2 linked regions of the Prochlorococcus marinus XMU1406 genome follow. The protein of the gene in region 1 binds, or shares a complex with, the protein of each later gene. Links are inferred from orthologs where the notes say so. Each region holds a gene or a part of one and is shown on either strand. Other genes may lie near its edges. The genes, in order: prmC and prfA.

Region 1 (16,711 bases):
AATTATTGTTAGATTCTTCGTCAAGTTTATCTTCTACGGAATGATTTTCTGCTTTTTGTATCATTCTAACCATTGAATCCACCATTAATCTCTTTGCAGAAGTTACTTTTAATCCAGAAGGAGTAGTTGATATTTGTTCTCCAGGGCGATCATATGAAGTTGGTCTAAATGGAGTCATCTAATAACTTTAAAAATTAATCGATCTCTATTCTTGCATGAATCATTATTTATATAGTTATTGTTTGCGAAAATGTCATATCTTTCTTCTTTGTTTACAGAATTACCAACTGTTTTGTTATTTAGGCATTTTATTTTTTGCCAATCCTGAAATAGTCGCTAAAGCAAACATTCCCAATAGAGCAATCCCTAGAAATAATCCTGCTCCCTGGCTAACTCCAGCTCCTACTGCTACTAGTATAGAGTCACTGATTAGAAGACTTATTATTAATGCAGGAGTAAATATTTTCCAGCGAGTTCCTCCAATACCAATTGCGTAGCTTAGAAAATCAAAAAGGCCAGTCATTAGTAGACCTGTCATAAGAAAGAAATTTTCTTCTAGCTGGTTTTGATTAAAACTTTCAATCTTTTGCATTGCTTTCGGGCCTACTAAATTACGTACAGGAACCCGACCATAATTTCTTGCGATAAAGAAAGCAGCTTGGCAAAAAACGATATCAGAAAAGATTATTGTCATGTAACCTTTTTGAAATCCTAGTAATGAACCAGCTAGCAGAGAATAAGCTGAACTTGGAAGGGCAGGTAAAATAATACTTACTCCTCTGAGTATGAATATTCCAAAAGGAGCCCAAATCCCCATACTTTCTATTTTATTCCTTAGAGGTTCAATCCCATAATTTTGGATGAAATAAATCAATACTACAAATATTGCTATAAAAAAAACTACTGAGAGAAATTTCTGTATTTTATTCATTATTTTTCTAATAAATTTATTGGAAGTAAATTCTTAATTTAATATTTGATTCTATCTATAATAGAAATACTATTCAATAAAAATTTTTACAAATTTTTAATCTTATATTTCCTACTAATAAAAAATTTTTGTATTCCATAAGTAGTCATGATTAATTCTATGAATAAAGTTAATTCAATATTTTTTAGAAATATCATTAATTTAGTCCTTTCGATTATCGTTTTCTTTTGTATTTCAATAAAAAAATCAGAAGCTTTGCCTCATGAATGGGTTGGAGTCCCTAAAAGTGAATACGGAGAGCAGTTATGGGATAGGCAAAGTATAAAAAGGAATGAGGATGGTTCTGTAAGAGTATTGAGTAAATTTATTCCCAAAACAAAAAGTGAAATTACTAAGGATATTCTCTATACCATGGATATAAATTGTTTTGAAAAATCATTTAGAGATGTTGATGTCTCAATAGATGAAGCAAATAGTAATTTCAATGATTTAGCTAATTGGCAAGATCCAAATGGAGATAAACTGATTTTGGGTGTTATTGGTCAAGTCTGCAGAGTCGAAAACTAAAAATTTTAAGTTATAAAAAAATACGAAAAAATAACTAGTTCTCAATGATTTAAAAGTATAAAACCCTCTCTAGGAAAGGGTTTTAAAGGTGCCAGGACCCAGATTTGAACTGGGGACACGGCGATTTTCAGTCGCCTGCTCTACCAACTGAGCTATCCCGGCTCTAACCTATATACTCTAAATTAAGATGTGTAGTTTGTGAAACCCTTTTAATTAAAAATTTTATATCTTCATCAAATATTCTAAAAAAACTTTTATTTTGAATTAATCGCCAACAAGGCAGTACCAAATGAAGTAGTTTTTTTGCATGAAACTATGGGTATATTAATAATTTTTTCTCTTATTTTTCTCCACTGTGGGTTTTTTGAACCTCCACCAATAGTAATAATTTTTTTTGGAAGTGAACCTGTTAGTTCTCCTAGCTTTTCCCATCCTTTCAATTCGATCTTAGCTAGCCCCTCGAATAATGCATGTAAATAAAGTGAGTCGCTTACTGGCCTTGGACCAAGTATTGGCTCTAAATTAGAATTATTAACAGGAAATCTCTCTCCTTTACTATTAAGAGGTAAAAGATTTAAAGAAGTTTTTTTCGATGGATTTATTTGTCGACTGAGCTCCTTTATTTCTAAATCAGAGAAGAATTGAGATAAGATACCACATCCCGCGTTTGATGCCCCTCCACATATCCAATCGCCGTTTAATCTATGGTTTGTAATTCCTTCTTTTTTTATAGGTTTATCAATGATTTTCTTAACTACAAGAGTTGTTCCTAAAACTGTGAGACCATCTTCTTTACCTAAACCTGCAGCTATTACACTTGCATTAGAGTCAGTGGTGCCTGAGATTAATATTAATTTCTTATTCAAGTTAAATCTCTCTGCTAAATCACAATTCACTTCTCCAATAATTTCCCCACTTTTTATTATTTGAGGTAGGCATTTTTGCCATGAAGCATTGAGATAGCTTTTTGGCCATGATTCTTTTTTTAGATCCCAACCAAGTTTTAGATTATTACCTTCTTCTCCATAAGTCCAATCTTTTAAAAACCAACCAGTGATCCAATCAGATTGATGTCGTAAAAGTATATTTGTCCCATATTTATCTATTAATTTTAATGCTTTAGCAAGACTACTATATGGAGTTCGCAGATAATCTTCTTCAGGAGTTAGTGATTCAAGAAGGATCTTATTTTCGCTACATGCTTGGTCATAAGGTATTGCTTCTCCTAGCGGCTCTCCTTGCAAATTTGATGCTGTTAAAGTTCCTGAGGTACCGGAGATAGCCAATTTATTAAGGTTAATTTTCACCTCAATAGGTAAACTAGCTAAGAGATTCTCACAAGAATTGATCCAAGAATTTGGATTCTTAAAGCTGTATGAATAAGGTACTGAATTTGAATATACTAATTTCTTATGAAAATTAATTATTGATATTCTTGCACCACTGGTTCCAAAATCTAACCCTCCATAAAAATTTTCAGGCATAGAAAAAATATTTTATTAAAAAATCTTGGAAGCCTCAGCTAATTGGGCTGCTTTTTCTTCTACATTTTCCCATGGGAGCTCAAGATCTCTTCTGCCAAAATGTCCATAGGATGCAGTCTTTCTAAAAAATTTGCCTCCCATTTTTTTGGGTAGGTTTCTTAAGTTAAATTCTTTTATTATTGCTGCGGGTCTTAAATCAAAGTGCTCTTTAATTAGCTCAGTCAAATTAGCTTGTGAAATAACACCTGTATCAAAAGTTTCCACGAGAATGGAAATTGGTTTTGCCACTCCAATAGCATAACTTAATTGTACTTCTGCTTTTTTTGCCAATTTCGCCTTAACTATGCTTTTAGCTACATAACGTGCGGCATAAGCGGCTGATCTATCTACTTTTGTGGGATCTTTACCAGAAAATGCCCCTCCTCCGTGTCTTGCATATCCACCATAAGTATCTACAATAATTTTTCTGCCAGTGAGCCCCGCATCTCCTTGGGGCCCCCCTACGACAAATTTCCCAGTGGGGTTTACTAGAAATCTTGTTTGGCTAATGCTTGGTTTGATTTCTAAATCTTCAGTAGCAGGAATTACAACATGACTCCATAAATCTTCTTTTATTCTTTGACGAATTTCTTCTTCATTTGTTATCCCATCTATCTCAGGATTATGTTGAGTTGAAATTAAAATTGTATTAATAGAAACTGGTAAACCTTTTTCGTAATCAATGCTTACTTGAGTTTTCCCATCAGGGAGTAGATAACTAAGGACTTCTTCATGCCTCACTTTGGCAAGTTGAATGGCTAATCTATGAGCTAAGCTTATCGGTAAGGGCATTAATTCAGGCGTCTCATCGCATGCATAGCCGAACATTATGCCTTGGTCACCAGCTCCGGTATTGTCTTCCAAATCATCGTTAACATCATCTGCGTCATTTACTCCTTGTGAAATGTCTGGTGATTGCTCATCAAGTGCTACTAAAACAGCACAACTATTTGCATCAAAACCACCTGCTTTATAGCCTTCATATCCAATTTCTTTAATTACATTTCTAACAAGTTTTATGTAATCGACTTTTGCTTTTGAAGTTATTTCTCCAGTAAGTAAACAAAGACCAGTATTTACAACAGTTTCGCATGCAACTCTGCTTTCTGGATCTTCTGTCAATAAAGCATCTAAAACAGCGTCACTAATTTGATCACATATCTTGTCAGGATGACCTTCAGTTACGGATTCAGAAGTGAAAATGAAATCACTCATTTACAAATAATTTTGAAATTAGACTATATCCTAAATTAGACTATCGTTACAAATCAATTATTGTAAATTAAAAAAAATACTTAGACAACTATAAACTGCTTTAAGTTCAGATATTCGTTCAAAAATAAATAATTGAATTTATACTGTTTCAACTGAAGCTATGGGGGTCTCTTCATTATCGTCAGTTTGTTCAAATAACATTTGCTTGTATTTCGCAGCCATTTCTTCAGCTTTACTAAAAACTTTTTGAGGGTCAGTTAACATATCCCCTGGTTCAGGTTCAAGTGCTTTAGTGGATAATGAAATTCGTCCTCTTTCCGAATCCAGGTCTATTATCATGACTTTCATTTCATCATTCACATTTAAAACATTATGAGGAGTCTCAATATGTTCATGACTAATCTCGGAAATGTGCAATAGACCACTGACTCCACCAATATCAATAAAGGCTCCATAAGGTTTAATACCTTTTACTGAACCAACAACAACTTCACCTACCTCAAGTCTGTTCATTTTTTTCTCAACTAAAGCTCTTCTATGACTTAGTACTAATCTATTTCTCTCTTCATCAACTTCAAGAAATTTTAAAGGTAGATATTCACCTTCCAAGTCATCTTTTATTCTTCTAGCACTTATATGAGAGCCTGGGATAAAACCTCGCAAGCCTTCCACCCTCACAAGAGCTCCTCCCCTGTTTGTTGCAAAAACTTCAGAGTATATAGTTGCATCTTCTTTTTGTAGTTGTCTAACCCTTTCCCATGCTCTTTGATATTCAATTCTTCTAATGGAGAGGGCTAATTGGCCATCTTCATTTTCTTCACTCATTATGAAAAATTCCCTACTTTCTGAAGGTTGTAAAACATCATTCAGTCCCTCTACTCTATTTATTGAAACCTCCTGAACAGGCATGAAGGCAGCTGTTTTCGCCCCTATATCAATCATGGCCCCTTTGGGCTCTAAAGCAAAAACAGTACCTTTAACTAGATCGCCAGGCTTAAAGTTATAGTCATACTTACCCAAAAGTGATGCAAATTCCTCTTGTGTGAATCCTGCATTATCAAAATCTTTATTTGTTCTGCTAGAGGAAGAATCTGCTGAAGGTATATCGCTCTTCTTGAATGATAAATCTTCCTCATTTTGGGATGCTGAATCGTTATTTAACTCAGAAGAATTTTTAATTTCTTGTTCCTCAGGAATTTCTTTAATGGTTTGGGAAGAATTTTCGTTCATTTGTTATGTCGCAGACTACCTAAGGTAGTTAGAAAGGAATGCTACTAGCCTGCAAACCAATAGCAAAAAACATTTGTGCTACTTATTCTACACTTTAAGATGCTGAATTTTATAAAATTGAAGCTAATTGGTTTTTTGAACTTACTTTTAGAGATTCAAGAGTAGAAATAAAATCTTTTACCCCATTAAATTTTCTGTAAACTGAGGCATATCTTATATAGGCTACTTCGTTTTCTTTCCTAAGATTTTTAAGTATTAATTCTCCGATTTGAGAAGATTTAATATCTTTGTTAGAGTCTTGAACGATTTGAGATTCAATTCCATCTACGAAATTAATAATTGCTTCACTGCTGAAGTTAGTCTTTTCGCAAGCTCTTGATATACCGGTAAATAATTTTTGTTTATCAAATAATTCTCTGCTACCGTCTTTTTTGATTATTGAAACTGGCATCGTTTCAACTCTTTCATAAGTTGTAAATCTAAAGCTGCAATTTAAGCACTCTCTTCTTCTTCGAACACTTTTACCAGTATCGGCAGATCTTGATTCCAAAACTCTGCTATCTGTGTTTTGACAGTTTGGACACTGCATGTAGTGAAATTAGATTAACTGTAACTCTAATAGTAGAGTAAAATGCTAATTATGAAAAGTAAAATAAAAAGACCCCTTGTTAAAGAGGTCTTTTTATAAGTTCATTTTTTATCGAATTTAGGTGGATCTCTAAAGGCGACAGCAAAGAATAAAGTAACAACTGCGAGAGTTAAAATAAGAACGTAAGCAAAAGCTTCCATAAGATTAAGTAATAAAGTTTAAATTAAACCCTTCCTGGGATTCTTCTTGTGGATTCGTCACCAAGCTTCTTGAATAAACCAAATTCAACTTGGTCACCAATCTCAGCGTCAATTCCAGCGAATGAATTTCTGTAAAGAGTTCTTGAAGCATGCCACCAGTGGCCAAACAAGAATAGCAATCCGAAACATAGATGTGCATATGTAAACCATGCTCTTGGGGAACTTCGGAATACACCGTCAGATTTATAAGTTTCTCTGTCAAACTTGAAAGCTTCTCCAAGCTGCGCTTTTCTAGCTAATCTTTTTACTACTGCAGGATCAGTAAATGTTTGACCATTTAAGTCTCCTCCATAGATAGTTGCTGTGATGCCAGTTTGTTCAAATGAATACTTCGCTTCGGCTCTTCTAAATGGAATATCTGCCCTTACGTTACCTTCTTTGTCTTCAAGAATAACAGGGAAGTTTTCAAAGAAATTAGGAATCCTTCTAACTTCTAATTCGTTACCTTCCTTATCTTGAAAAGCAATGTGACCTTGCCAACCAGTTGGTAATCCATCACCATTAACAAGAGCTCCAACTCTAAATAGGCCTCCTTTAGCTGGACTATTCCCAACATAATCGTAGAAAGCTAATTTCTCTGGAATAGATGCATATGCCTCTGATTTAGTGGCACCATTATCTATAGCAGATTGTACTCTTCTATTAATTTCAGTTTTGAAATAGCCTGAATCCCATTGATATCTGGTAGGACCAAAAAGCTCTACTGGGGTTGTTGCTGAACCGTACCACATTGTTCCTGAAACAACAAAAGATACAAATAATACAGCAGCTAAAGCACTGGCTAGGACTCCTTCGAGACTTCCAAGTTTTAATGCTCTATAAAGTCTTTCTCCAGGTCTATTGGTGATATGAAAAATACCTCCAATAATACCCATAAGTCCTGCCGCAATATGATTCGCTACTATACCTCCTGGATTAAAAGGGTTAAATCCTTCTACTCCCCAAGAAGGTGCCACAGGTTCTACGTGACCAGTTAAGCCATAAGGGTCAGAAACCCAAATCCCCACGTTTGCGCAGTGAAAAGCTCCAAAGCCAAAGCATGTAAGTCCAGCTAGAAGAAGATGAATTCCAAATATTCTTGGCAGATCGAGAGCTGGCTCACCTGTTCTTGAATCTTCCCATAAATCTAAGTCCCAGTAAGTCCAGTGCCATATAGAGGCCAACATCAATAATCCGCTAAATACAATGTGTGCTGCGGCAACCCCTTCAAAACTCCAGAATCCGGGATCAACTCCTGTAGCACCAGTTATATCCCATCCGTTCCAACTGCTTGTGATACCAAGTCTAGCCATAAAAGGCATAACGTACATTCCCTGTCTCCACATAGGATTGAGAACAGCATCAGATGGATCAAAAATGGCTAATTCATAAAGAGCCATTGAGCCGGCCCAGCCGGCTAATAATGCAGTATGCATAAGATGCACAGCAAGTAGTCGACCTGGGTCATTAATAACTACTGTGTGAACTCGATACCAAGGCAATCCCATCGGTTAATTTCTAGTAACTATGCTGTATAAACAGCTAAACATCACGATAGTAAGGGTTTTTTAGTCTTTCAGGGATTTTTGTAAATAAATTTATTTTCTTGCAAAAATTGGGTAAATCACTTTGCATTACTGGGCTTTCAAGGAATTTTTCGCTAAAAAATGTTAATATTTTGGTCACAATTCTCAAAGTAAAACGCCAAAATAAGAAAAATAACTAAAAAAATGGCAACTATTAGATTCATCCGTGAGGATTTAGAGGTTCAATGCAATCCTGGTGAAAATTTAAGGGAACTAGTAATGAAAGAGAACTTACAACTTTATGGATTAAAAGGTATTTTAGGAAACTGTGGAGGGGCAGGACAGTGTAGTACCTGTTTTGTTTCTGTTGAAGGAGGAAGCAATAATTCCTTAAGTCCACAAACTTCTGTTGAAGAAGAAAAACTTAAAAATAGACCAGAAAATTGGCGACTTGCATGTCAGACTTTAATAAAATCCTCTGCAGTAATTTTAACAAAACCACAATCTCCTCCTTCAAACTTAGAAGAACTTAAAAAAAATAGTGAAAATAAAAAATTACCTCGCTAAATTGTTTAAGACTGTTAATCAGTTGATAATATTTATTGATTTTTCCACTTTAGTTCAAGTTAAATGTCTATAGTCTTAATACTTATTAGAATAGTTAATTTAAATGGAAACTACTAATTTTGGATTCGTAGCAAGTCTTCTATTTGTTGGGGTACCAACAATATTCCTTATAGGTTTATTTATTTCCACTCAAGATGGCGAAAAATCAAGCTTCTACTCAGAATCTGGTAAAGGTAAGCTTGGCCCAAAAAGCTAAACTTTCATAAATGCCTAGCATTTCTGTAAAAGAATTTTTATTTTGGAAAAAAATACAACTTTCTAAAGGGGGAGATTATCAATCTTTTGCTCTTTTACTTGATTCTGTAGGCGGAATATCAAATAGTGATCTCAATTTATCTAGGATTAATTCTGGAGATAATTTGTATTTAAGAAAAGACTTAGATTTCTTGGAATCTATTTGGAAAGACCATTTATTAAATTCCACTCCTATCCAATATCTCTGTGGAATAACTTTTTGGAGAGACTTAAAACTCAAAGTTACTAAAAAAGTACTCATTCCCAGACCAGAAACAGAGCTCATAGTTGATATCGTTTTAAATATATTTCGAAAAAAATCAGAAAAATTATTTTTTGCTGAATTAGGAACTGGATCAGGTGCAATTAGTATTGCTTTGGCATTGGCTTATCCATTGAGCGAGGGAGTAGCAACTGACATAAATCAAGAGGCATTAGAAATAGCCATTAAAAATTTTGTAAATTCTTCTAAAAAATCAAATTTGAAATTTTATTGTGGAAATTGGTGGTCACCTCTTGAAAGTTTTAAAGGAAAATTAGACTTCGCTATTTCAAACCCGCCATATATTCCAAGAGATACTTATGAAAAATTACCTAAAGAAGTTAAGAATTTCGAACCTAAAGTTGCTTTATTAGGCGGCGAAGATGGTTTAAAACATATTAGGGAAATAATACAAAAAGCACCATTATTTTTAAAAGAGAATGGTTGGCTGATTTTAGAGAATCATTTTGATCAAAGTGAAGAAGTAAAACAACTACTTATTAAAAATAAATTTACATCAATAGAAATTTTGAAAGATCTTTCAGGAATTGGTAGGTTTACCATTGGAAGATATAAATAAATTATCATAGGTTAACAATCTAGATGAATTTAATAGACTGCAACTCCGCTCTAAAGACTCTTAAAAGTGGTTTACCTATAATTTTCCCAACTGACACATTACCTGCAATTGGATGCTTGCCAGAATTTTCAAATATTATTTACGAATTTAAAAAAAGAGATAGAGATAAACCATTAATTCTTATGGGATCAGAATACAAACAATTAATCGATTATGTCCACGAATCAGCAAAAGAGGATTACGAAAATATAGCTTCAAAATATTGGCCAGGAGCTCTGACTATGGTTATTCCTGCCTCAGAAAAGCAGGCTACAATCATCACAAGCAATGATCTTAGTCTTGGGTTGAGAATTCCAAATTCACATATGGCCCAATCCCTCATGAGAAAAACGGGACCATTGTTAACTTCGAGTGCAAATATTTCAGGTTTTGAAGGATCAATTACATATGAAAGTATTGCTATAGACTTCCCTTCTGTTGAAATTCTAGGCCCTGTCCCCTGGGGGAAAAGTAGTGGAAAAGCTAGTACTATTATATTCTGGAAGAAAAGTGGTAATTGGAGGCTGATTAGAGAAGGAGAAGTATTAGTTAAGGAATTGCATTAATGTTTTTGTTATTATTTTTGGTTTTATTAATTCAATTTTTAAGTTATTGGATATTTGAACCCCTTGCTTCTTTTTTAGAGTATGTACTAGAAATTAGATTATTTCCTATCATTGCTCTGTTAGGTTTGATTTTTTTATTTTCGACAAAAAATATTGAACAGAATTAAATAAATCAAAATGCCGGCTAACAGATTTGAACTGATGACCTTCGCTTTACAAAAGCGCTGCTCTACCGCTGAGCTAAGCCGGCATAATAACTATCTTACAATTAAGGTGTATCAATCTTAGTATTTTTTGGGGCTTTTTAAAATTTATTACTTTTTGATATCTTTTTCACTTTTATCATTCTTATCATTTTTTTTAAACTTTATTTCACCTGTAACAGTTCTTTTGATTGGTAAATTTGCTACTAATGCAGTCATTCTGTCCTCCGTCTCTAAACTTACTGCCACCTCTTCAAAATCAATCTCAACGTATTTTGCAACAACATCTAGTATTTCATTCCTCATCTTATCCAAAAGATCAGTTGTTAAAGAACTCATATCAACTCTGTCATGAGCAAGTACAAGTTGTAATCTTTCTCTAGCAGTGTTGGCACTAGCCGTTTCTCTGCCTAGTAACTTGTTTATAAGATCTCTGAGGGTCATCATTTTAAAAAACCTTTGTTTGCATTAATCTCATGAATTTATCTTTAAGACTTTTACCTTCATTTTTTGGATCAATAATTGGTACGTCATCTCCAGTAAGTCTCTGAGAAACATTCAAATAACATTTTTTTGCAGGAGATCTACCATCTGTTAGTGTTAGTGGCTCTCCTCTATTTGTACTTATTATTACCTGTTCATCTTCTAAAACAATTCCTAACAAAGGCAAAGAAAGTATCCCTTGGACATCATCGATAGATAGCATTTCTTGACTTGCCATCATGTTGGGGCGAACTCTGTTGATTACAAGCTGGATAGGTTCAATGTCAGAAGTATTAAGAATTCCTATTACTCTATCGGCGTCGCGTACTGCAGATAATTCCGGGTTAGTTACAACAATAGCTTCTTTACAAGCTGCAAGAGCATTTTTAAAGCCATCTTCTACACCAGCAGGACAATCTACTAAGACAAAATCAAATTTCTCACTAAGCAGTTCGCTTATTTTTTTCATATCTTCGGGCTTCATCCAATCCAACATTCTTGGATCCCCAGCAGGTAGAAGAGCAAGATTAGGTTCCTTTTTATGCCTTACCAATGCTTGGTCAAGACGACAATTCTTATCCAGAACATCTTGAGCAGTATAGATGATGCGATTTTCTAATCCTAGAAGAAGATCTAAATTTCTTAAGCCAAAATCAGCATCTAAAACAGCAGTTGTTGCTCCGCTATTAGCAAGAGCTATGCCTAAGTTTGCAGTTAAAGTGGTTTTACCAACACCTCCTTTACCTGAACAAATTAATATTGTGCGAGTATTTTTCCCCACGTTTTTAAGGATTTTACAAATAATAAAGCCACTTGCAGAAAGTTAAATATTTTAAAGATTAAGTAATTCTTAAATTTATCTAGTTTTAATTAATTTTTTCAAATAATTGATTAATTTTTAGGTTCGATTTGGTGTGGTTTGATAATTATCGTTTGTTTATCTATAACGGCAATTTCTGGATAAAGATTTTTGGGCTTTTCCTTCGGTCCAATGGCTATCACATCCGCAATGCGTAACTGTAAAGGGTTTAGATAAAGTGATGCGATAGAGGCATTTCTATTTCCATTTTTCCCAGCGAATGCGATCCCTAGTAATTTGCCCCAAACGTAAATATTTTTCTTAGCTGAAACTATTGCTCCTGCATTAACATCTCCAATAATGCATAGGTTTCCATTTGAAGATATTCTGTCACCTGATCGTACTGTTCCTTTGTAAAAAATATCGTCTTTATTTTTTAAATTGAACAAAAGTAATTTATTTTTAATTTCTTGCTCTTTCATAAAAGTTGAATTTATTTTTAAAGACTTTCCACTTAATATTGTTTCTCTGTTATTTGAGTAAATGCATAGGGAAGAAATATTAATTTTGCCAAAAAATTTCTTTAATTTTGATAATTGATGAGAACTTATTGATTCATTTGTTGAGAAAATTTTTGCTTCCAGAGGTCCCTTTATGGAAGAAAATTTTTTAAAAGTTTCATGAATATTATCAAAATCTAACAAAGAAAAAATTTCTAAAAATTTACTTTTAGTGTTATTTATAACGATTTCCATTGAATATAATTTAGGAATTATTTTTAATTAATAAAATTTCATTTGTGATTTCTTTTTTGATCATACCTGGATAAATAATAAAAGAGCTTTCCTCAGATCTCATTAAAGTTTTTATTAATGCAGAATTATTTTCTAATGAGCTTTGATAATTTCCGTCCCATATTTTTAGCGCATTGTTAGATTCAAAACCTTTAAAAGACCTTTCCTTAATCCCACAAAATATTTCCGAATTAAAACCATTCTTTTCACATAATTTTCTTGCAAATGCAAAGATTTTTAATCTATTAATTTTACTTAAAAAACTTATGTCTGATGCCTTTAATAATTCTCTGTCAATAAACATTTTGCAAAGTGTAGAAAGTGGCTCAAAAGATTCATCTTTCCATCTAATCAAGTGATAGAAAAAGGTTACATCATCATTTCTTATGAAATCATCAAAATCAACCTTCTCAGGAGAAAATATCCATTTATGTAGAGAATTATCTAACCAAATTTTCTTTTCAAAATTATTTTTTATTGTATAAACTATTTTTTCCAGAATCCATGTTGATATTTCGTTTATTCTGTGATTGTATATTGTTCTGTACATCAAGTTTCTTAGTACTAGGAAATGCTCAATAGCGATAACTCCTTTTGGTTTGATCCCGATATTTCCATCAGGTGAAAAAGTAAGAGCCGAAATGATTCTTTCTAAATCTACTAAGCCATAATTAGTACCTGTGTTGTAACTGTCGCGTAAAAGATAATCGAGACGATCACAATCTATCTCACTGCTAATCAATGTTTTTAAAGGTTTTGAAAAAAGTTGTTTTGATTGAAATAATTCTCCAATTTGGCCCGGTAATTCGTTGTCATACTTTTTGAGTATTGAATTTATTGGAGAATAATTTTTAACTAAGTTTTGAGACCATTGTTCGTGATTATGATCGAATATTTCTTCACTGGTATGGCTTAAAGGTCCATGACCTAAATCATGTAATAAAGCTGCTCCATAAAGAACAAATTTATTTTTACAAAATGAAGATTCACTTTCAATTAATCTCTGATATATTTTTCTAGCTATACAAAACACACCAATTGAGTGGGTAAATCTACTTGATTCTGCACCATGAAAAAGTAATGATGCAGATCCTAATTGTTTTATTCTTCTTAGTCTTTGAAATGCAATTGTATCAATTAATTCAATAATCATTAATTCTTCAGGCTTTCCTGCATCAAATACTATTTCTTTATGAATTGGATCATGAAAAGTTCTTTTAAAACTCATAGCTTTTAAGATTTTTTATATTCAACTCTTTGACATATCAAGTTTCTATTTCTTCATTACTTAATTCAATAGTTTGAACTGAAACTTCTTCTTTTTCTAATAGCGACTCGAGAAATAGTTCTGCATTCCTAACCCATTTATCGTCAGCATTTCCATATTCACTTGCATCTGGAAGATCAAGTAATTTATCGGGCGTCATACCTTGGCCTTGAATATTATTACCTTTGGGAGTTAAGTAACTAGCAACTGTTATAGCAATACCACTTTCCTCTCCCAAACTTTTTAAGGATTGAATTAAACCTTTCCCATAAGTTTTTTCTCCCATAAGAATTGATCTGCCATTATCTTGTAAAGAACCAGCAAGTATTTCACTTGCACTGGCAGTGCCTTTATTAACAAGAGTCACCATTGGGCCATCATAAGATGTTTCTTTTTGAGAAATTATTGCATCTTTGATTCCATTTCTATTTTTTGTCTCAACAACAGGTTTCTCACTTAATAATGAGTCGGCAACTGCTATTCCTGAACTTACTAGCCCCCCTGAATTATTTCTAAGATCCAAGATTAACCCCTCTACCTCTTTTTCTTTTAACTCTTGAAGTGCCTCTTCAACTTTTTTTGGTACGCTTTCGCTGAATTGGGTTATTCTTAAATATCCTATTGTGTGAGAATCGTCTCTTAGTCTCTTTGTTCTAACTGGCCTAAGATCTACCGATCTCCTTTCTAAATCGACTTCCCTGATTTCTCCTGATTCCGAAGATATTTCAACTAAAACTTTGGTCCCTGATTCACCTCTTAACTTAGAGGCTGTATTAGCAAGGCCTAATTCTTTGGATGGAATTCCATCCACTTTCTCTATGAAATCCCCACTGATTATTCCAGCTTCTTCAGCAGGTGATCCGCCAAGAGTTGAGATAACTTTTATTTTGTTATTATCATTATCTTCACCTAATTGGAGCCCTACACCATTTATTTCACTGCCAAAATTACTTGATTTAAGGAGCTCATAATCTTTTGGACGTAAAATTCTTGTATAGGGATCTTCTAGAGGTCTTAACATGTTTTCAATTGAAGAATAAGCCTCTTCAGTTGTTTCAATTTGTTTCTGTAATGTTTTTTGTCTAATTCTCTTCCATTGTATTTCTTCAAACTTATCTGGGTCATAAAATCCCTCATTCACCAAGGTCCAAGCGTCAAGCACTAATTGCTTGGCATCACTGAGAGCATACACTTTTTCAATCAAAAAAAGATTGGTAGAAAAAACAATGATCATTAATACAGTGATCAAAGTTTTGAATGTTAAAAGTTTGTTAAAAGATGAATTCATTGGGTTAAGTGTTAACACCAAGTATAAGAATTTTAAGTAAGCTCTTTATATCAAAGCTAAATTTTTTTTGGATGGCCGATTCTTCATCTGTTTATGACTGGTTTCAAGAAAGACTTGAAATTCAAGACATAACTGACGACGTAACTTCCAAGTACGTACCCCCTCACGTAAACATTTTTTATTGTTTAGGTGGCATAACTTTAGTATGCTTCCTAATTCAATTTGCAACAGGTTTTGCAATGACTTTTTACTATAAGCCAACAGTTACTCAAGCCTATAGTTCAGTAAGTTATTTAATGACCGATGTAAGTTTTGGATGGTTAATAAGATCTGTTCATAGATGGAGTGCATCAATGATGGTTTTGATGTTAATTCTTCATGTTTTTAGAGTTTATCTTACCGGTGGTTTCAAAAGGCCAAGAGAATTAACTTGGGTGACAGGTGTTGTAATGGCTGTCATAACAGTAGCTTTTGGAGTAACTGGATATTCTTTACCTTGGGATCAAGTGGGTTACTGGGCAGTCAAAATTGTTTCAGGTGTGCCTGCTGCCATACCAGTAATTGGAGATTTCATGGTCGAACTTCTTAGAGGTGGAGAAAGTGTTGGGCAATCAACTCTTACAAGATTTTATAGTCTTCATACTTTTGTTTTGCCATGGTCTTTAGCAGTCTTTATGTTGATGCACTTCTTAATGATTCGTAAACAAGGTATTTCAGGACCCTTATAAACTTTTATAATTAATTCATTACAAGACTTCCTTATGTCTACGTTAAAAAAACCAGATTTATCTGACCCAAAATTAAGAGCAAAACTAGCAAAAGGTATGGGCCATAATTATTATGGTGAGCCTGCTTGGCCAAATGATTTACTATATATATTCCCAGTAGTTATTTTAGGTACTATCGCCTGCGTAGTTGGACTAGCAGTTCTCGATCCTGCAATGCTAGGAGACAAGGCAAATCCATTCGCTACCCCTTTAGAAATCCTTCCAGAATGGTACTTATACCCAGTTTTTCAAATACTTAGGGTAGTTCCTAATAAGCTTTTGGGAATTGCACTTCAAACATTAATTCCACTTGGATTAATGATTTTACCCTTTATCGAAAACGTTAATAAATTTTCTAATCCATTTAGGAGACCAATAGCAATGTCTGTTTTCTTATTTGGGACTTTTCTAACAATATATCTTGGTATTGGAGCATGCTTGCCTATTGATAAATCACTAACTTTAGGATTATTTTAGGCTTAAATTTTTAACATATCTATATCGTTATACTCATTTCTTAGGAAATGATTCATTAACAAAAAACCAACAATTGTCCATGTTTGATAAGTTCTTGATTGTTGTCCAACCCAAGTACCAGTAGGACCATCAAAATATTCTGCCCATTCTTGCTTAGGCAATTGATTAAGTTGACACCAATATGATTCCTCTACTAAAGATTTCATTTCTTCCATGAGAATCACATCATCAGAACCATAATTTTTTTGATGCAATAGGACGGCTGCCCCAAAAAACCAAAGTAAACTTGGCCAATGTCCACCGTTGTGGTAACTCCAAGGCCAATTCTTTGGATCCGATCCGGTTTTATTTTGCCATTCTTCTACATCCATATGAGGATGACAAATTCTCATAGGCATTTGAGCCATCAAATGCTGTCTGTTATGTAAAACTAATCTAAATAAAGCTCTTTGTTCTTCTGGAGGCAGTACATCGAACATACATGCTAAAGAATTCCCTAAACTGT
Region 2 (16,613 bases), on another replicon or contig:
TATAAAGGTGCTGATCATCCTCATGCTGCTCAGAATCCTGTATTATTAAATAGTTAATTTATTAAAATGAATAGTCAAATAAAAAACAAAGCTGTGTATTGGGGAACTGGGAGAAGAAAAACTTCAGTAGCTAGAGTTCGTTTGATTCCAGGAAATGGACTAATCAAAATTAATGGTCGTTCTGGAGATGATTACTTAAACTTTAATCCTCTGCACTTAAATTCAATAAAATCACCTTTGCAAACATTAGGCCTTGAAAATTCTTATGATATTCTGGTAAATGTTTTTGGTGGTGGGTTGACAGGTCAAGCAGATGCTATCAAGCAAGGAGCAGCTAGAGCACTTTGCGAATTATCTCCTGACAATAGGAAACCGCTAAAAACTGAAGGCCATCTCAGTAGAGATCCTAGAGCGAAGGAAAGAAGAAAATATGGTCTTAAAAAAGCAAGAAAAGCTCCTCAATTCTCCAAACGTTAAAGGAATTTTAATTATGCCAAAATCAGAAATACACCCAAAATGGTATCCAGATGCAAAAGTTATTTGTAATGGTGAAGTTGTAATGACGACTGGCTCCACGCAGCCTGAATTACATGTTGATGTATGGAGTGGTAATCATCCTTTCTTCACTGGAACTCAAAAGATTCTTGATACAGAAGGTAGGGTAGATAGGTTTATGAAAAAATATGGAATGGGTTCAGCTAATACGGCTACATCAAAAGAGGAAAAAGAAGAAAAAGATTCTAAAAAATAGAATTTTCAAAAATAAAGCATAATTTCAATTGGAATACTCAACATTAATTGCAAGGTTGAAAACTGCTTCAGAAAGTTTTGAAAATTTGGAAGTGCAGCTTGCAGATCCAGATATAGCTAATGATCCCAAAAAATTAGAATCAATAGCAAGAGAAAGGTCAAAACTGGAACCTTTGGTGATTGATTTTAATAAGTTGCTTGAAACTGATAAAGAAATTGAAGATTCAAAAAATCTACTTAGAGAGAATAGAAATGATAAAGAAATGGAATCTTTGATTAATGAAGAGTTAATAATTTTAGAGGAATGTAAGAATGAACTGATTCAAAAAACCACAATCGCTTTATTACCAAAAGATCCAAGAGATGAGAGAAGTGTAATGTTAGAAATCAGAGCCGGTGCTGGAGGTAACGAGGCTTGTATCTGGGCGGGTGATTTAGCAAGAATGTATGAAAGATATGGACAAAAAATTGGATGGTCTGTAAAACCTGTTAGTGCTTCCGAGTCAGATATGGGAGGATTTAAGGAGTTAGTTATCTCCGTTAAGGGAGATTCTGTATATAGTCAACTTAAATTTGAGGCTGGTGTGCATAGAGTCCAAAGAGTTCCAGCTACTGAATCGCAAGGTAGAGTCCACACCTCTACTGCTACAGTGGCGGTCATGCCTGAGGCTGATCCTGTTGAAGTTAAGATTGAGCCAACTGATTTAGAAGTTGGTACAGCAAGATCAGGAGGTGCAGGGGGACAAAATGTTAATAAAGTAGAGACAGCTATTGATCTTCTCCATAAGCCTACAGGAATAAGAGTTTTTTGTACTCAAGAGAGATCACAATTGCAAAATCGCGAACGAGCAATGGAAATTTTAAGAGCTAAATTATATGAAATTCAATTAAAAGAAGCTAATGCTAAAGAAAGATCACAAAGACTTTCCCAGGTTGGAACAGGTGATAGGAGTGAAAAAATTAGAACTTACAATTTTAAAGATAACAGGACAACTGATCATAGATTAGGTTCCAATTTTTCATTAGAGCCAATTCTTGCTGGTCAATTGGATGAAGTGATTGATGCATGCATTGCCCAAGAACAAAAAAGAATGATGGAAGATTTTAATAACGAAGTAAATTAAGATTTAATTTTTATTAGATTGAAATTCCTATTACGTATTTACTCCATTCTTTATGTCTGCCAGAGTCAATTTGTCTTGTGGCCTCAAAATTGAGATTACTAAGCGGACGATAAGGCTTGCGCATTAAAGGCATATTCGCCTCTTCTGGGGTTCGGTTACCTTTTTGTACATTACATCTGAGACATGCTGTAGTCACGTTTTCCCAGTTATCTGTCCCACCTCTGCTTCTTGGTAAAACATGATCTATTGATAAGTCGCCACCTCTATAATTGCAGTATTGGCAAGCATTATTATCTCTCAGAAGAATATTTTTTCTTGTTAAAGAAACCTCTCTAAAAGGCACCTTCACGTAGTAACGAAGTCTTATAACTGTCGGCAATTTTCTTCCGCTATGTATTGAATATGAGTTATCCTCCTCTAAACTTTCTGCTTTACCTTTGATCATTAAAATAACAGCCCTTCGCCAAGAAGTGATGTTTAAAGGTTCATAAGATGCATTTAAAACTAGAGTCTGGCCCATGCCAAAATACAATTTACATGTCATGCTAACTGTATATTTCAATAAGCGCATATAGTTGTGCAAAGTTAATGCAAATTCAGCAAAAAGATCAGGGATTTAATTTTGATCAATATCCAACTTTTAAAAAAGATATAGATCCAAAACAAAGAGCATGGATAGAAGTTAAAGGCAAAGCAATAGAGACAAATGTAAGGCAGTTAAGAACTAAACTAAGTAAATTTTGTCAATTTATGGCGGTTGTCAAAGCTGATGGATATGGACATGATGCAAAAGTGGTATCTGATTTCGCTATAAAAGGTGGAGCTTCTCAATTAGGCGTTGCCACTTTAAAAGAAGGGATTAAACTACGTTCTTTTGGAGTTAAAAAACCAATTCTCATTCTCGGAAATCTATATACAAAAAGAGATTTAATAATATCCTTTAGAAATGATCTTATGCCAACTATCAGTAGTATAAGAGAGTGTTTAATTTGCAATAATATCGGGAAACACTTTGGCTTCAAATTTTCTTTGCATCTTAAGGTTGATACTGGTATGTCAAGATTAGGATTTGAATCTAATAAATTTGTTCAGCAATTTGAAAAAATAAAATCTTTTGAGAACATTTCAATAGAAGGAATATATAGTCATTTATCGTCTGCAGATGAAGATAATGCATTAGATCCTAAAAGTATTACACAATTACAAAGACTCAAGTTTAATCAATTATTAAAGCAAATTAATCTTCAAAAAAATCATGAAATTAAGATTCATTTGGCTAACTCTGCAGGAATGCTTCTTAAAAAAGATTTTCATTTTCACATGGTACGTGTTGGGCTTTCTATGTATGGATACAGTCCTTTAGACAAAATAGAAAAAAATTTATTACTTAAACCAGCTTTATTTTTGAAAGTTAAAGTAGCTTTTATTAGAACTCTTGATTCAGGTGTTGGTGTAAGTTATGGAGGAAAGTTTGTAACTAGTAGAAAAACTAAGTTAGCTATTTTAAGTATTGGTTACGCAGATGGAGTTCCAAGAAACCTTTCAGGCAAGATAAACGTTATATATAATAATAAACTTTATCCCCAAGTTGGATCCATAACTATGGATCAAATGATGGTGGACATAACAGGCTCAAATGAAATTAGAATTGGTAGTACGATGATATTACTAGGATCTGATGGAGACAAAACAATTTCTCCTCTTGAATGGGCAAGAAAATCTAATACTATCCCGTGGGAAATTCTTTGTTCTTTTAAAAATAGATTACCTAGAGTTCAAATTGATTAGACATTTCGATTAAATAAAAAATTTTGAATGTTTGCAAAAAAATTGATAATGTATAAGAACTGGAGAGGTGGCTGAGTGGTTGAAAGCGGCTCCCTGCTAAGGAGTTACAGGAGGTAACTTTTGTCGAGGGTTCGAATCCCTCCCTCTCCGTGTTTTTGGTAGAGCATGGAAGTTCATAATGTTCCTGAAACTAGTGATACTAATACTTTTGCAGAAATAGGAAAATTAGAGACATTCACAGAGTATCACTGAATTTCATGTTTGGGGGTAGGAAATGGGGTAGGAATATAAAGTGCAGAGTGTAGGGAATTTTTTGCGAAATCCAATTCTTTACAAGTTATACCTGCATCATGAAAAAACCACCCGACAGATATGACTACAAAAGGATGAATTAATCATTAAAACTTTCAATTATTTCTTTGGTTGAATAAATCCCAATGAATGGAGCTGTAAATTCTTGAATAACGCCTGTACTTTTTCCTAAAAAACTATTTTTAACAGATATTAGATCTCCTTCTTTTACAAAAGGATTCCTTCTAGAACCTCTTTTTGCTCTAGCAGAATAAGAAATATTTTTCTTTAAAACCGTCCCATCTTTGTTATACCTTATCAAAACAATTTTTCCTGATAAAGGTCTTATTGGTCCAGTCAAATCAATTGCATCTGATAAGGTAGCCTCTAGGGGTAATTTTATACTTCCAGGATTTTCGACTCTACCAAATATATCTACTGTTATAAATCTTGGAGAAAGACCGCTTAGGATTGATTTTGGGATGATATCTAATGAGGCTGATGCGAGCTTTGGTAAAAATATTCTATCTCCGTCAAATAATCTAATATCGTTAGTAGGATCACTTTCATTTATAAAAGAAGTAAAATCGACTACTGCTCTTTGTTTCCCACCTCCTTTCCCAATGGGAATATCTCTTATTATTTCGATGCGAGACAAATCAGTTTTAGAAGTTATTCCTCCAGCTTTTCTAAGTACATTAGAAATAGTGGTGAAATTTTCGGATGGTCTTTTTATTTGGAAATTTTGCCTTGCAGTATTATTCTGTGGATTTTGATTTAAAGATCTATTAGATTCCCTTCTATTCAATTGCCCTTTAGTCATATTATCGCCATAAATTTCTTTTGAAATAGATTCTTCAGCATCATTTTTTATTTCTCCTTTTTGAGAAGTATCATCTTCTATATTTTCTATTGCAAGAAACTCTCCAGAACTAAAACCTGGGAATTTATAGATTCCAGGATTTCTGATTTCGCCTGATACTAAGATTCTTTGAGGTTTAAAGCTAGCTATTCTAATTTCTACTTCTGTATAAATATTTTCCGAATTTAAATATTTTTTACTTAATAAATTAGATATCTCACTTGTTGTTAACCCCCTAACGTAAGTTTCTTTAAGGAGTGGGAGCATAAGCTCTCCTTCGTTATTAATTGAATATATTCCAGAATCCATAAATCTAAATTGATTTATTCTTATTTCCATATCAGTAAATTTTAAATATTTTTCATATTTTTTCTCAAGTAGATCTTTTGCTTGGTAAATATTTAGTCCTTTTACATATACTGAACCTAATTCAGGTAAATATATTTCTCCCTCTTGATCAATGGGATATTGGCGATTAAATTCAGGAATATAGGTAAATTTAATATCTAGGACATCGCCCTCATCTAATTTATAATTGCTCAAATCATTTCTAGGGTTTAAATAGGATATATTTTCTGGATCATATTCCAATTCAATTAATCCTATACCTCTTGGTTTATTTTTAAATTCAATTAAAAGAGAATCTCCAGTATCAACAATATAATCTTCTAATTCATTTTTTGGATTTAAATAATTAATATCAATCTCAGTTCTATTTTTTGCATTTTTCAGAATTAGTTCAATAGTTTCGGAATCAAGATTGAGGTCTTCTAATTTACTTCTTGAATCTAAATTATCTATTGCGAGCTCTTCATTACTATTCAAAGTTGCATTATTATTGCCTGCCTCGACGAGGTCAAATATAAAAACAGATATCAAAACATTAAAAATAAAAAGAAATTTCAAATTACTTTTATATCTAAGTAATTTGAAAATTTTTCCAGGAATATTGATTTGAACTTTCAAAAACAAAAATTAACTAGTTTTAGTCTACTATTTTATTAGAACTCTAGCTATCTAGCTAATTGAGATTGTAAGCTTTACTTCAACTAACCATAAATATAAAGAATATCTAAATTAGAGCAATCGTAAAAAAAATTTAGTTTTTTTGATTTCTTTCCTATTGGGCGAATGTTAGTCTCCATAAATCTTTGAAATTAGAGGGTTAAATTGCAGTAAAAACATAGAGGGTAGGATTCAGGGTAGGAAATCTTCCTTTTTTCTTTTTTATGCTTCCATATAGTTCCATATACTTCCATTTAGATTCACTCTAAACTCATCCCTCTCCGTAATTAATTAAGAAATTTTTTAATTAATACTTGTTTTAAAACAAGTCAAGATTAATATCTTTTAGGTCATAAATAGAATTTAAAATCAAGTCAGCTCCTGCATTTCTAAGACTTGTTTCGTAAGAATTACGTTCTTTTAATCGAGAATTTAAATGTAAATGAGGGGGAGCTATGCCGATACTTATGAATTTCTGAGATGGTATTTCTTTTCTGGCATTTATAACTGTATTTATATCTGCAATAGTATCTCCTACGTATGCAATAGGAATATTTGATTCGCCGAGTTTATTTGCTAGAAGCTTTTTTGATAAGTTAATAAAACCTTTAGGATCAGGCTTGTCAGGGGCATCTCCCATAGAAATTAATGGTGGCGATTTTAGTCCAAGTCTTTTTTCTAAAACAAATTTTGCAGAAGCAGACTCTGCACCACTTACAAAACCCCAAATTATTCCATTGCCTTGAATTAAATCAAAAAACTTTTTATCAACTAATAACTCCTCATTTGTTATGTATCCAGACCAATATTTACTATCTTTGTTTGGATCTCCACCAAAGTAAAGCTCTCCAAAACATTTTACTATTTCTTCTCTTGAAGGGATTTTAAGGTTTAAGTTCTCTTTTTTTATTCTTCTTTTTATAAGCTCTAAACTTAAATCCCAATCATTATTCCATATCCCCTCATTTTTTGCATTATCAATATCTAAATAACTTGGCTCCCATCCAGAAAATTTGTAAACTGTTTTTTTTAATGAAAGCCTATAACTATTTTCTACGCTCCGGATTACCCCATCTATATCAAACAAAATTAAACAAATATTTTTCAATTAATTTTCTTAATTCTTTTATAAAAGATTAGTATTCTTATCAGAAAAAAGCAAAAAAGATATTTTCTCCTTAATAATGAATTATCTAAACTTAATTTTGTAAATATCCTCTTGGAGTAAGAAATATTTCATCTATTAACGTGGTTTGAGAATTACCAATAATAATTATTGATAACATATCAATTTCTTCAAAAGGAATTGTGTTTAAAGTGGAAAAGTTTTTAGATTGATTTTCTCTCCCTACCTGTCTAGCTATTAAAACGGGAGTATCCCCTTTCCTGGTTTTTAAACATAGATCAATTGTACTTTTTAGCTGCCAATTTCTTTCAATGGATTGAGGATTAAATAAAGCTATTACAAAATCACCCATAAGAGCTCCTTCAATTCTTTTTTTTATTAAAGACCATGGAGTTAATTTATCGCTTAAGCTTATTGAACAAAAGTCATTCATTAGTGGAGCACCACTAATCGCAGCGGCTAATTGCACACTACTTATACCTGGATGTACGTTAAAGTAAGGTCTATATTCTTTGTTGATTTTTTGAAGCAATTCTAAAAGTAAACCAGCCATGCCATAAAATCCAGACTCACCTGAAGAAATTAAAGCCACTTTTATTCCTTCCTCGGCTAGTTTAATTGCTTTACTACACCTCTCTTTTTCTTCAGTAAGTTTACTTTCAATTAAAACTTGGTCACTCCTTTTTAAGGGCTTAATTAAATCTAAATACATTTTGTATCCGATCCAAACAGTACATCTTGAAAGTGCTTTTTTTGCATTACTGGTTAAGAAGGAGATATCGCCAGGCCCACTTCCAATAATATGTATTTCGCCATTGGTTGGATTATATTGATTTTTTGATTCTGCTACAGCGATAGTTACTGCCCCAGATTGATTTTTAAAAATTCTTTTTTCTTTTAATAATTTTGATTCTTCTCCTGCTGCTAGTAAGCAAGAGGCTTCTGCTACGGAAGGTGTGCCAATTTCCTTTTGCACGACTTTTGATGGATTTGGAACAATTATTGTTGAAAGATCTTCTTTACTAAAAAACTTTATAGGCAAGTTTTTTTCTTCAGAAAGTTCTAAAATTCCTTTCTCATCTTTTTTAATATCAATAGTTGCAAATCCCGCAATTGATTGCTGTGATAAATTTCCTGACTTCAAAAAATTATTTAAAGAATTTGCTATTAATTCTTTGCTTGTATTTCTTTCACATCCTATGCCAATCCATAATACGGGAGGATGCCAATTTCTTTGATTATTTTCGAATATACTCACATGAAATGTTGAATCTGGTTTTTCAATTTCTTTTTCATTAATTTGATTAATAATCTCCCCTGATTTTGAAGTTTTCCATAAGCTATTACCAGATAATTGTTTGCAAAATATTTCTTCGTTCTTAGCTTGTTTAATTACTAGTTTTGACCAATCCTTTATGTTGCCAGATCTTTTCCAACCCCATTGATCCCCAAATGCATCAAGATTTAAGAAGCTTTGATCATTGGAATTATTAGTTTCTATTATTTCGCCACCAAGTAAATTAGCAATTTGACATGCAATATTTTGTGTATTTGACTGATGTAAGCCAATTAAAGGAATTATTTTAGAACATTTTTTATCTATAACGATTACACCTGGATCTTGATCTTTAGAGGTTAAAAAAGAATTTATTATGCGTATTGATGCAGCAATTGAGCCTATAAAAATTATTAAATCTATCTCCTGCCATTTTTTAAGTAAGATTTCTCTAGGTTTTTGTACTTCAATAAGTTCATTTTTCTCTCCATCATCTTTTGAAGAACCTGCAATATATATATCTTTGACAAATTCGGTTTTTTTAAGCCTTTTTAAAATTTCTTTTGAATTATTAGATAGACCTATAGCAATTCCTTTCAAATCAGAAATTATTGATAGTTATGTTGAAATTATATCCTGTCGCTGGATTTAAAAAATTTTCTTTGAAATATAAAAAAAAATTTAAGAAATTTACATAAAATTTGAGTAAAAATACTCATAATTGTGTCATAGACTAGAATTTAACAAAATATTCATATAGTAACAATCATTAGAACATTTGTTACGTTAATGCATAACGAAAGAATCTTTGCCTTATTATTTTTGAAACGAATATTTAAAGTTCCGAAGCATTCGTTTTCTTGAACATTATTATTTAAAAATAGTTTCAAGATCCGATCAATCGGCTTTAATGTCAATTATTTTCGAGGTGCTAGATGACCATCAGCCCACCAGAAAGTGGAGAAAAAAACAAAAAAGTTTTGGAGGATCCTGTTAAGGCCGATCCAAGACCTATTGATTTTGCCAAATTAGATAAGCCAGGTTTCTGGTCAAGTAAATTATCTAAAGGTCCAAAAACTACAACTTGGATCTGGAATTTGCATGCTGATGCACATGATTTCGATGTGCATACAGGCGATGCTGAAGAAGCAACAAGAAAAATCTTTTCAGCTCATTTTGGACATCTTGCAGTTATTTTCATATGGATGAGTGCTGCATTTTTCCATGGAGCAAGATTTTCTAATTATTCAGGTTGGTTAGCTGATCCAACTCATGTCAAACCCGGAGCTCAGCAAGTATGGGCAATTGTTGGTCAAGAAATGCTTAATGCTGATCTTGGTGCTAACTACAACGGTATTCAAATCAGTTCAGGAATATTCCATATGTGGCGAGCATGGGGAATTACCAATGAGAGTGAACTGATGGCTTTAGCAATAGGTGCTGTAGTAATGGCTGCACTTATGCTTCATGCTGGAATTTTTCATTATCACAAAGCAGCTCCAAAAATGGAGTGGTTCCAAGATATTGAGTCTATGCTTAACCATCATATAGCTGGTTTAGTAGGACTAGGTTCTTTAGCATGGGCTGGTCATTGTATTCATATCGGAGCTCCTACTGCAGCTCTCTTAGATGCCATTGACGCAGGCTCTCCTTTAGTCATCAATGGTAAAGAAATAGCAACTATTGCAGATATGCCTATGCCGCATCAACTCTGTGATCCTCAAATTATCGGTCAGATATTTCCAGGATTAGCAAGTGGTACAGGTAATTTCTTCAGTTTAAACTGGTTAGCTTTCTCAGATTTCCTTACTTTCAAAGGTGGACTTAACCCTGTGACAGGAAGCTTATGGATGACTGATGTTTCACATCATCATTTAGCTTTTGGCGTTATAGCAATTATTGGTGGTCATATGTACAGAACCAATTACGGTATTGGTCATAGTATGAAAGAAATATTAGATTCACAGCAAGGAGACCCAATATTATTCCCTGCTCCTAAAGGTCATCAAGGTCTTTTTGAGTTCATGGCAGAAAGTAGACATGCCCAGCTTGCGGTAAACCTAGCAATGCTTGGATCAATAAGTATACTTGTATCTCATCACATGTATGCGATGCCTCCATATCCATACATAGCTACTGACTACATGACAGTTCTTGGATTATTTACTCATCACATGTGGATAGGTGGATTATTCATAGTAGGTGCAGGCGCGCATGCAGGAATTGCAATGGTTAGAGACTACGATCCAGCAAAACATATTGATAATGTATTAGACAGAATCCTTAAAGCAAGAGATGCCTTAATCAGTCATTTGAACTGGGTATGTATGTGGTTAGGATTCCATAGTTTTGGACTCTATATTCACAACGATACTATGAGAGCTTTGGGTAGACCCCAAGATATGTTTAGTGATTCTGCAATCCAACTTCAGCCAATTTTTGCTCAATGGGTACAGAACATCCAAGCATCTGCTGTGGGAACTTCTCTTTTAGCAGGTACTGCTGAAGCTTTACCTCACAAAGCTTTAAGCGAAGTTTTTAATGGAAGTTTAGTAGAGGTTGGTGGAAAGGTTGCTATAGCTCCAATTCCATTAGGTACAGCTGATTTAATGATTCATCATATTCATGCTTTCCAAATTCACGTAACTGTTTTGATACTTCTCAAAGGAGTACTTTACGCAAGAAGTTCAAGGTTGATCCCTGATAAAGCTTCTTTAGGGTTTAGATTCCCTTGTGATGGACCTGGAAGAGGTGGTACATGTCAAGTTTCTTCATGGGATCACGTGTTCTTGGCTCTTTTCTGGATGTATAACTGTTTATCAATAGTTATTTTCCACTTCTCTTGGAAAATGCAGAGTGATGTTTGGGGACTTACTGGAGGTAATTTCGCACAAAGCGCCATTACTATTAATGGTTGGTTAAGAGATTTCCTTTGGGCGCAAGCTTCTCAAGTATTAACAAGTTATGGCCAATCCATAAGCATGTACGGTTTGATGTTCTTAGGAGCTCACTTCATATGGGCATTTAGTTTAATGTTCCTCTTTAGTGGACGTGGATATTGGCAAGAATTATTTGAATCAATTGTTTGGGCGCATAACAAACTTAAAGTTGCTCCAACCATTCAACCAAGAGCTTTATCTATCACTCAGGGTAGAGCAGTAGGTGTAACACACTTCCTTGTCGGTGGTATTGCTACCACATGGGCTTTCTTCCATGCTCGCCTTTTCGGCCTGGGCTAACTACCTGAACTTCACCTTTTTAATTCAATGGCAACAAAATTTCCATCATTTAACCAGGGTCTAGCTCAGGACCCTACAACCCGACGAATATGGTACGGAATAGCTACCGCTCATGACTTTGAAAGTCATGATGGTATGACCGAAGAAAAGCTTTATCAGAAGCTTTTCTCTACGCATTTTGGTCATCTAGCAATAATCGCCCTCTGGGTAGCTGGTAACTTATTTCATATTGCTTGGCAAGGTAACTTCGAGCAGTTTGTACTTGATCCAACTCACGTTCGTCCTATTGCTCATGCTATTTGGGATCCTCATTTTGGATCTGGTATCACAGAAGCAATGACACAAGCTGGAGCTAATGGTCCAGTAAACATAGCTTACTCAGGCCTCTACCATTGGTGGTACACAATTGGAATGAGAACTAATGAGCAACTCTTCCAAGCTTCAATTTTCATGAGTATTTTGGCTTGTTGGACTCTATTTGCTGGTTGGTTACACTTACAGCCAAAATTCAGACCTTCTCTTGCTTGGTTTAAAAATGCAGAGTCAAGATTAAATCATCATTTAGCTGTCTTATTTGGTTTTAGTAGTATCGCTTGGACAGGTCATTTGGTTCATGTTGCTATACCTGAATCAAGAGGACAGCATGTAGGTTGGGATAACTGGTTAACAGTGCTTCCACACCCTGCAGGATTAGCTCCTTTCTTTACTTTAAACTGGGGAGCTTATGCCCAAAATCCTGATTCTTTAGATCAAGTATTTGGAACAGCTGAAGGAGCTGGAACAGCAATCTTTACTTTTTTAGGTGGTCTTCATCCTCAAAGCGAAGCATTATGGCTTACCGATATTGCGCATCACCATATTGCGATTGGTACAGTTTTTGTAATTGCAGGTCATATGTATAGAAATACTTTTGGTATTGGTCATAGCCTCAAAGAAATTACAGAAGCTCATAATACAAGACACCCTAATGATCCTCATAAAGGTAGTTTCGGAATTAACCATGATGGAATATATGAAACTGTAAATAATTCATTACATTTCCAACTTGGACTAGCATTAGCATCACTTGGTGTAGCAACTTCTCTTGTAGCGCAACATATGGGTGCACTTCCCTCTTACGCTTTTATTGCGAGGGATTACACTACACAATCTGCTTTATATAGTCATCATCAGTACATAGCAATGTTCTTGATGGTTGGTGCATTTGCACATGGAGCCATTTTCTTTGTAAGAGATTACGATCCAGAATTAAATAAAGATAATGTATTGGCAAGAGTTCTTGGGACAAAGGAAGCTTTAATAAGTCATCTTAGCTGGGTAACAATGTTGCTAGGATTCCATACTCTTGGAATTTATGTTCATAACGACGTTGTTGTAGCTTTTGGTAATCCTGAAAAGCAAATTCTAATTGAGCCAGTATTTGCTCAATTTGTTCAAGCTGCTCAAGGTAAGATGATGTATGGCTTCAATGCTCTATTGTCTGATCCTACAAGTTCAGCAACTCTCGCTGCTAATTCATTACCAGGTAATCATTACTGGATGGATTTGATAAATAGACAAGATGCATTAAGTGCTTTCTTACCTATTGGTCCTGCAGATTTCTTAGTTCACCATGCTATCGCTTTAGGTCTTCATACAACCGCTTTAATTCTTATCAAAGGTGCACTTGATGCTAGAGGAACAAAATTAATTCCTGACAAGAAAGATTTAGGTTATGCATTCCCTTGTGATGGACCTGGACGTGGAGGTACTTGTGATAGTTCATCTTGGGATGCTATGTACTTAGCTATGTTCTGGGCATTAAATTTACTAGCATGGGTAACTTTCTACTGGCATTGGAAACACCTAGCAATATGGCAGGGCAATGTAGCACAATTTAATGAATCAGGAACTTATCTAATGGGTTGGTTTAGAGATTATCTCTGGTTAAACTCTGCTCAACTTATTAACGGATATAATCCATTTGGAGTAAACTCTTTATCTCCTTGGGCTTGGATGTTCCTATTCGGTCACTTAGTTTGGGCTACTGGTTTCATGTTCCTAATATCATGGCGTGGTTATTGGCAAGAATTAATTGAAACATTAGTTTGGGCACATCAGCGTACTCCAATAGCTAATCTTGTTGGCTGGAGAGACAAGCCAGTTGCACTGTCAATTGTTCAAGCTAGATTAGTTGGACTAGCACATTTCACGATTGGAAACATTCTTACATTCGGTGCATTTGTTATTGCATCAACTTCAGGTAAGTTTGGTTAAATTTTTCTTAAATAATCTAAATCACCACATTTGTGGTGATTTTTTTTTGTTTAATTTTAATGTTCTAAATTAAGTTAAAATTATATAAATAATATCAAATATAAATGTTAGATATAAAACAATTAATTTCTATTATTATCCCTGTTTACAACGAAAGTGAGAGTATTGGTTTTTTATTGGATGAAGTTATAAATGTAATGTCATTTCATGAATTAAGTTTTGAATTGATTGTTGTCAATGATGGTTCTAAAGATAATACTTATCAAGTATTGAAAGAATTAACTCTCAAAATTAAAGAATTGTCAGTAATTTCCCTTCGAAAAAATTATGGGCAAACTGCAGCAATGTCAGCTGGCTTTGATTATTCTAAAGGTGATATTATCATTACTTTGGATGGTGATTTACAGAATGATCCAAATGATATTCCTAAATTAATTTCCGAAATTAATGATGGGTATGATTTAATTTGTGGGTGGAGGTTTGATAGAAAAGATAAATTAATTAATAGAAAGATACCATCAAAAATAGCGAATAAATTAATAGCTCACGTAACAGGTTTGAAGTTGCATGACTACGGATGCTCATTAAAAGCTTTTAAGAAAGAAATAATAGATGATATTAAGTTGTATGGTGAACTTCACAGGTTTCTGCCCGTTTTAGCAAATATTGAAGGTGCAAGAATCAAAGAAATTAAAGTAAATCATAGAAGCAGGCAATATGGATCTAGTAAATATGGAATTGATAGAACTTTTAGAGTTTTAATGGATTTACTAACTGTTTGGTTTATGACTAAATTTTTAACAAGACCAATGTATGGATTTGGTTTTGTTGGAATTATAAGTATTTTCATAAGCCTTGCGATGAGTTCTTATTTGATAGGTTTAAAAATAATGGGTGAGGATATTGGAAATCGTCCATTGCTAATGTTTGCATTAATATTAGGAATTGCTGGTGTTCAATTATTTAGCTTTGGATTATTGAGCGAACTTTTAATTAGGACTTATCATGAAAGTCAAAGTCGTCCAATTTACAGAATTAGATCAATAAGCAGTACTAATAAAAATTGATTGTTTACTTGAACTTTCTTATTAATAAAGCTGAAATTTCAACGACTTCAGGAGAAATATCTCTTAGGCCTTTTCGTAAAATTGGTAATGTTGATTTATCAGCCAATTCTTCCGCAATTTTTAATGCCTTTAATTTATTTTCTGTACTACCCTGAAAAAGACTAAACATTTTATTTCTTTGAGAATTTTTATAAAATACTGAGTACTTTTTTTCTTCGTCATCTAATAAAAAACTATTTTTATTAGATGAAAATTTATTATTTTTATTTAATTTTATAGAATATAAACTGCTTTTATTTATTAACTTTTTAAATCTTCTTTTTTTAAAAACTAGAAGTAATATTCCTATAAAAATAATAAGTACAATTGCGAAAAAATTTATCATGTAAAAAGTTAATAATTTTTATATCATCCAGTAATAAAATTAACACTATTTCGCAGATAAATACTAAAGTGTTTAAAGATGTTTAAAGAACTATGCCATCTGATTTACCAAGCCTTTTACCCTCAATTTTTGTTCCATTAATTGGTATAGCAATGCCTGCTGTTTTTATCGTATTGATTGGAAGATTAATTACAGCAACTGAATAAATTATCAAACACTAAATTTTTAAAAAAATGAGCGACTTTCAAAAATCTTTCTCAGAATCAACAAGTTCTATTAAGTTTGATGAGAAATACATAGATACTTCTGTAAAACCAAATGATATTGGCGTAGCAGAACAATGGGCAGTAAAAACAGTTGCTGATCCTTTTGTTGGCAATTTAGCTACTCCAGTTAATAGTGGTTATTTTACAAAAGCCTTTATAAATAATTTACCTTTTTACAGAGAAGGTATTTCCCCTAATTTTAGAGGTTTAGAAACTGGAGCAGCTTTTGGATATCTTCTTTACGGACCTTTCACAATGACTGGCCCATTAAGAAATTCTGAATTTGCTTTAACTGCTGGACTTCTAGCTACTATTGGAGCTGTTCATATTTTGACAGCACTTTTTGTTCTATACAATGCACCCGGTAAAGCACCTAATGTGCAACCTCCAGATGCGACTGTTAATAATCCTCCAAAGGACTTATTTACAAGAGCTGGTTGGGCTGATTTTACAAGTGGATTTTGGTTAGGAGGCTGTGGAGGAGCTGTTTTTGCTTGGTTACTTGTTGGGACATTACACTTAGATACCATAATGCCAATCATTAAAAATATTTGGACTGCTGGTTAATTCTTAATTCCTAAAGAAAGAATAAGTAATATTTTAAATTAAACGGTGAGCTCTACTCACTAACGTATTGTTCTGTCCCATCTATAACTTCTAACTACTCTTCCTGCGGAAATTAGTTTCGATTTATAATGCAATGAGATTTTATCATTAGTCTGTTTTAGGGTATCTAATCCTATTCCATTTCTTCCGAAATCCTTTCCTGAGCAATGGTAATAGTATCCATTTCCTTTGTAGATTCCAATATGATCACATTTTTCTTCATTCCCAAAAAATAAAAGATCGCCTGGTTGAAGAGCTGCATAAGATTCGTTGAAATAAAAAAGGTGTTTACAAAAACTTTTTATTTGATAAGAGTCTCGTGGTATATAAATATGATGTTTTAAAAAAGCGGTCTGAATTAACCCGGAACAATCAAAGTTGGGCCCTAATGTGCCTCCCCATAGGTATTCATTAGTTAACTCAGATTGATCCTTGATCCATTTTAAAATTGATTTAACTTTATCTTTTATAAAGAAGTGTTCTTTTTTTGTATCTTCAGTTTTTCCCAATTCGTATTTCTCAATAATTAATCCATCTAAATTTATCCAACATACGTAACCATCTTCATATAG

The links.
Region 2: the proteins of prmC (region 1) and prfA are in contact, whole or in part, in a crystal structure (PDB 2B3T), measured with the Escherichia coli proteins. The link is inferred for Prochlorococcus marinus XMU1406 from one-to-one orthologs.

Annotation. Positions count from the first base shown.
Region 1 is NZ_JAAORG010000001.1:299,567-316,277, forward strand. What follows is about bases 7,827-10,588. They hold prmC (peptide chain release factor N(5)-glutamine methyltransferase), read left to right. Parts: upstream 7,827-8,653; coding sequence 8,654-9,523; downstream 9,524-10,588. Other genes in these bases: HA149_RS01675 (2Fe-2S iron-sulfur cluster-binding protein), read left to right, coding at 8,025-8,387; psbM (photosystem II reaction center protein PsbM), read left to right, coding at 8,491-8,643; HA149_RS01690 (L-threonylcarbamoyladenylate synthase), read left to right, coding at 9,547-10,128; minE (cell division topological specificity factor MinE), read right to left, coding at 10,443-10,588. Outside these bases: HA149_RS01620 (phycobiliprotein lyase), read right to left, coding at 1-24; HA149_RS01625 (hypothetical protein), read right to left, coding at 1-178; HA149_RS01630 (TVP38/TMEM64 family protein), read right to left, coding at 296-931; HA149_RS01635 (hypothetical protein), read left to right, coding at 1,079-1,498; HA149_RS01645 (FGGY-family carbohydrate kinase), read right to left, coding at 1,753-2,982; metK (methionine adenosyltransferase), read right to left, coding at 2,998-4,236; HA149_RS01655 (30S ribosomal protein S1), read right to left, coding at 4,375-5,466; transcriptional regulator NrdR, read right to left, coding at 5,576-6,055; HA149_RS01665 (photosystem II reaction center protein T), read right to left, coding at 6,157-6,255; psbB (photosystem II chlorophyll-binding protein CP47), read right to left, coding at 6,279-7,802; more of minE, read right to left, coding at 10,589-10,778; septum site-determining protein MinD, read right to left, coding at 10,780-11,595; HA149_RS01710 (septum site-determining protein MinC), read right to left, coding at 11,706-12,368; HA149_RS01715 (HD domain-containing protein), read right to left, coding at 12,379-13,635; carboxyl-terminal processing protease CtpZ, read right to left, coding at 13,673-14,962; petB (cytochrome b6), read left to right, coding at 15,034-15,690; and 2 more genes. UniProt on the Escherichia coli protein: Methylates the class 1 translation termination release factors RF1/PrfA and RF2/PrfB on the glutamine residue of the universally conserved GGQ motif, i.e. on 'Gln-235' in RF1 and on 'Gln-252' in RF2.
Region 2 is NZ_JAAORG010000003.1:375,736-392,348, reverse strand. Bases 11-2,826 are described here. They hold prfA (peptide chain release factor 1), read left to right. Parts: upstream 11-779; coding sequence 780-1,874; downstream 1,875-2,826. Other genes in these bases: alr (alanine racemase), read left to right, coding at 2,463-2,826; HA149_RS08505 (HNH endonuclease), read right to left, coding at 1,888-2,445; rpmE (50S ribosomal protein L31), read left to right, coding at 491-751; rpsI (30S ribosomal protein S9), read left to right, coding at 67-477; rplM (50S ribosomal protein L13), read left to right, coding at 11-57. In the rest of the region: more of rplM, read left to right, coding at 1-10; more of alr, read left to right, coding at 2,827-3,662; HA149_RS08490 (polysaccharide biosynthesis/export family protein), read right to left, coding at 4,054-5,781; HA149_RS08485 (TIGR01548 family HAD-type hydrolase), read right to left, coding at 6,140-6,928; cobJ (precorrin-3B C(17)-methyltransferase), read right to left, coding at 7,020-8,822; photosystem I core protein PsaA, read left to right, coding at 9,158-11,461; photosystem I core protein PsaB, read left to right, coding at 11,489-13,717; HA149_RS08465 (glycosyltransferase family 2 protein), read left to right, coding at 13,822-14,784; HA149_RS08460 (annexin), read right to left, coding at 14,789-15,169; HA149_RS08455 (photosystem I reaction center subunit VIII), read left to right, coding at 15,262-15,375; HA149_RS08450 (photosystem I reaction center protein subunit XI), read left to right, coding at 15,403-16,002; HA149_RS08445 (C40 family peptidase), read right to left, coding at 16,062-16,613. UniProt on the Escherichia coli protein: Peptide chain release factor 1 directs the termination of translation in response to the peptide chain termination codons UAG and UAA.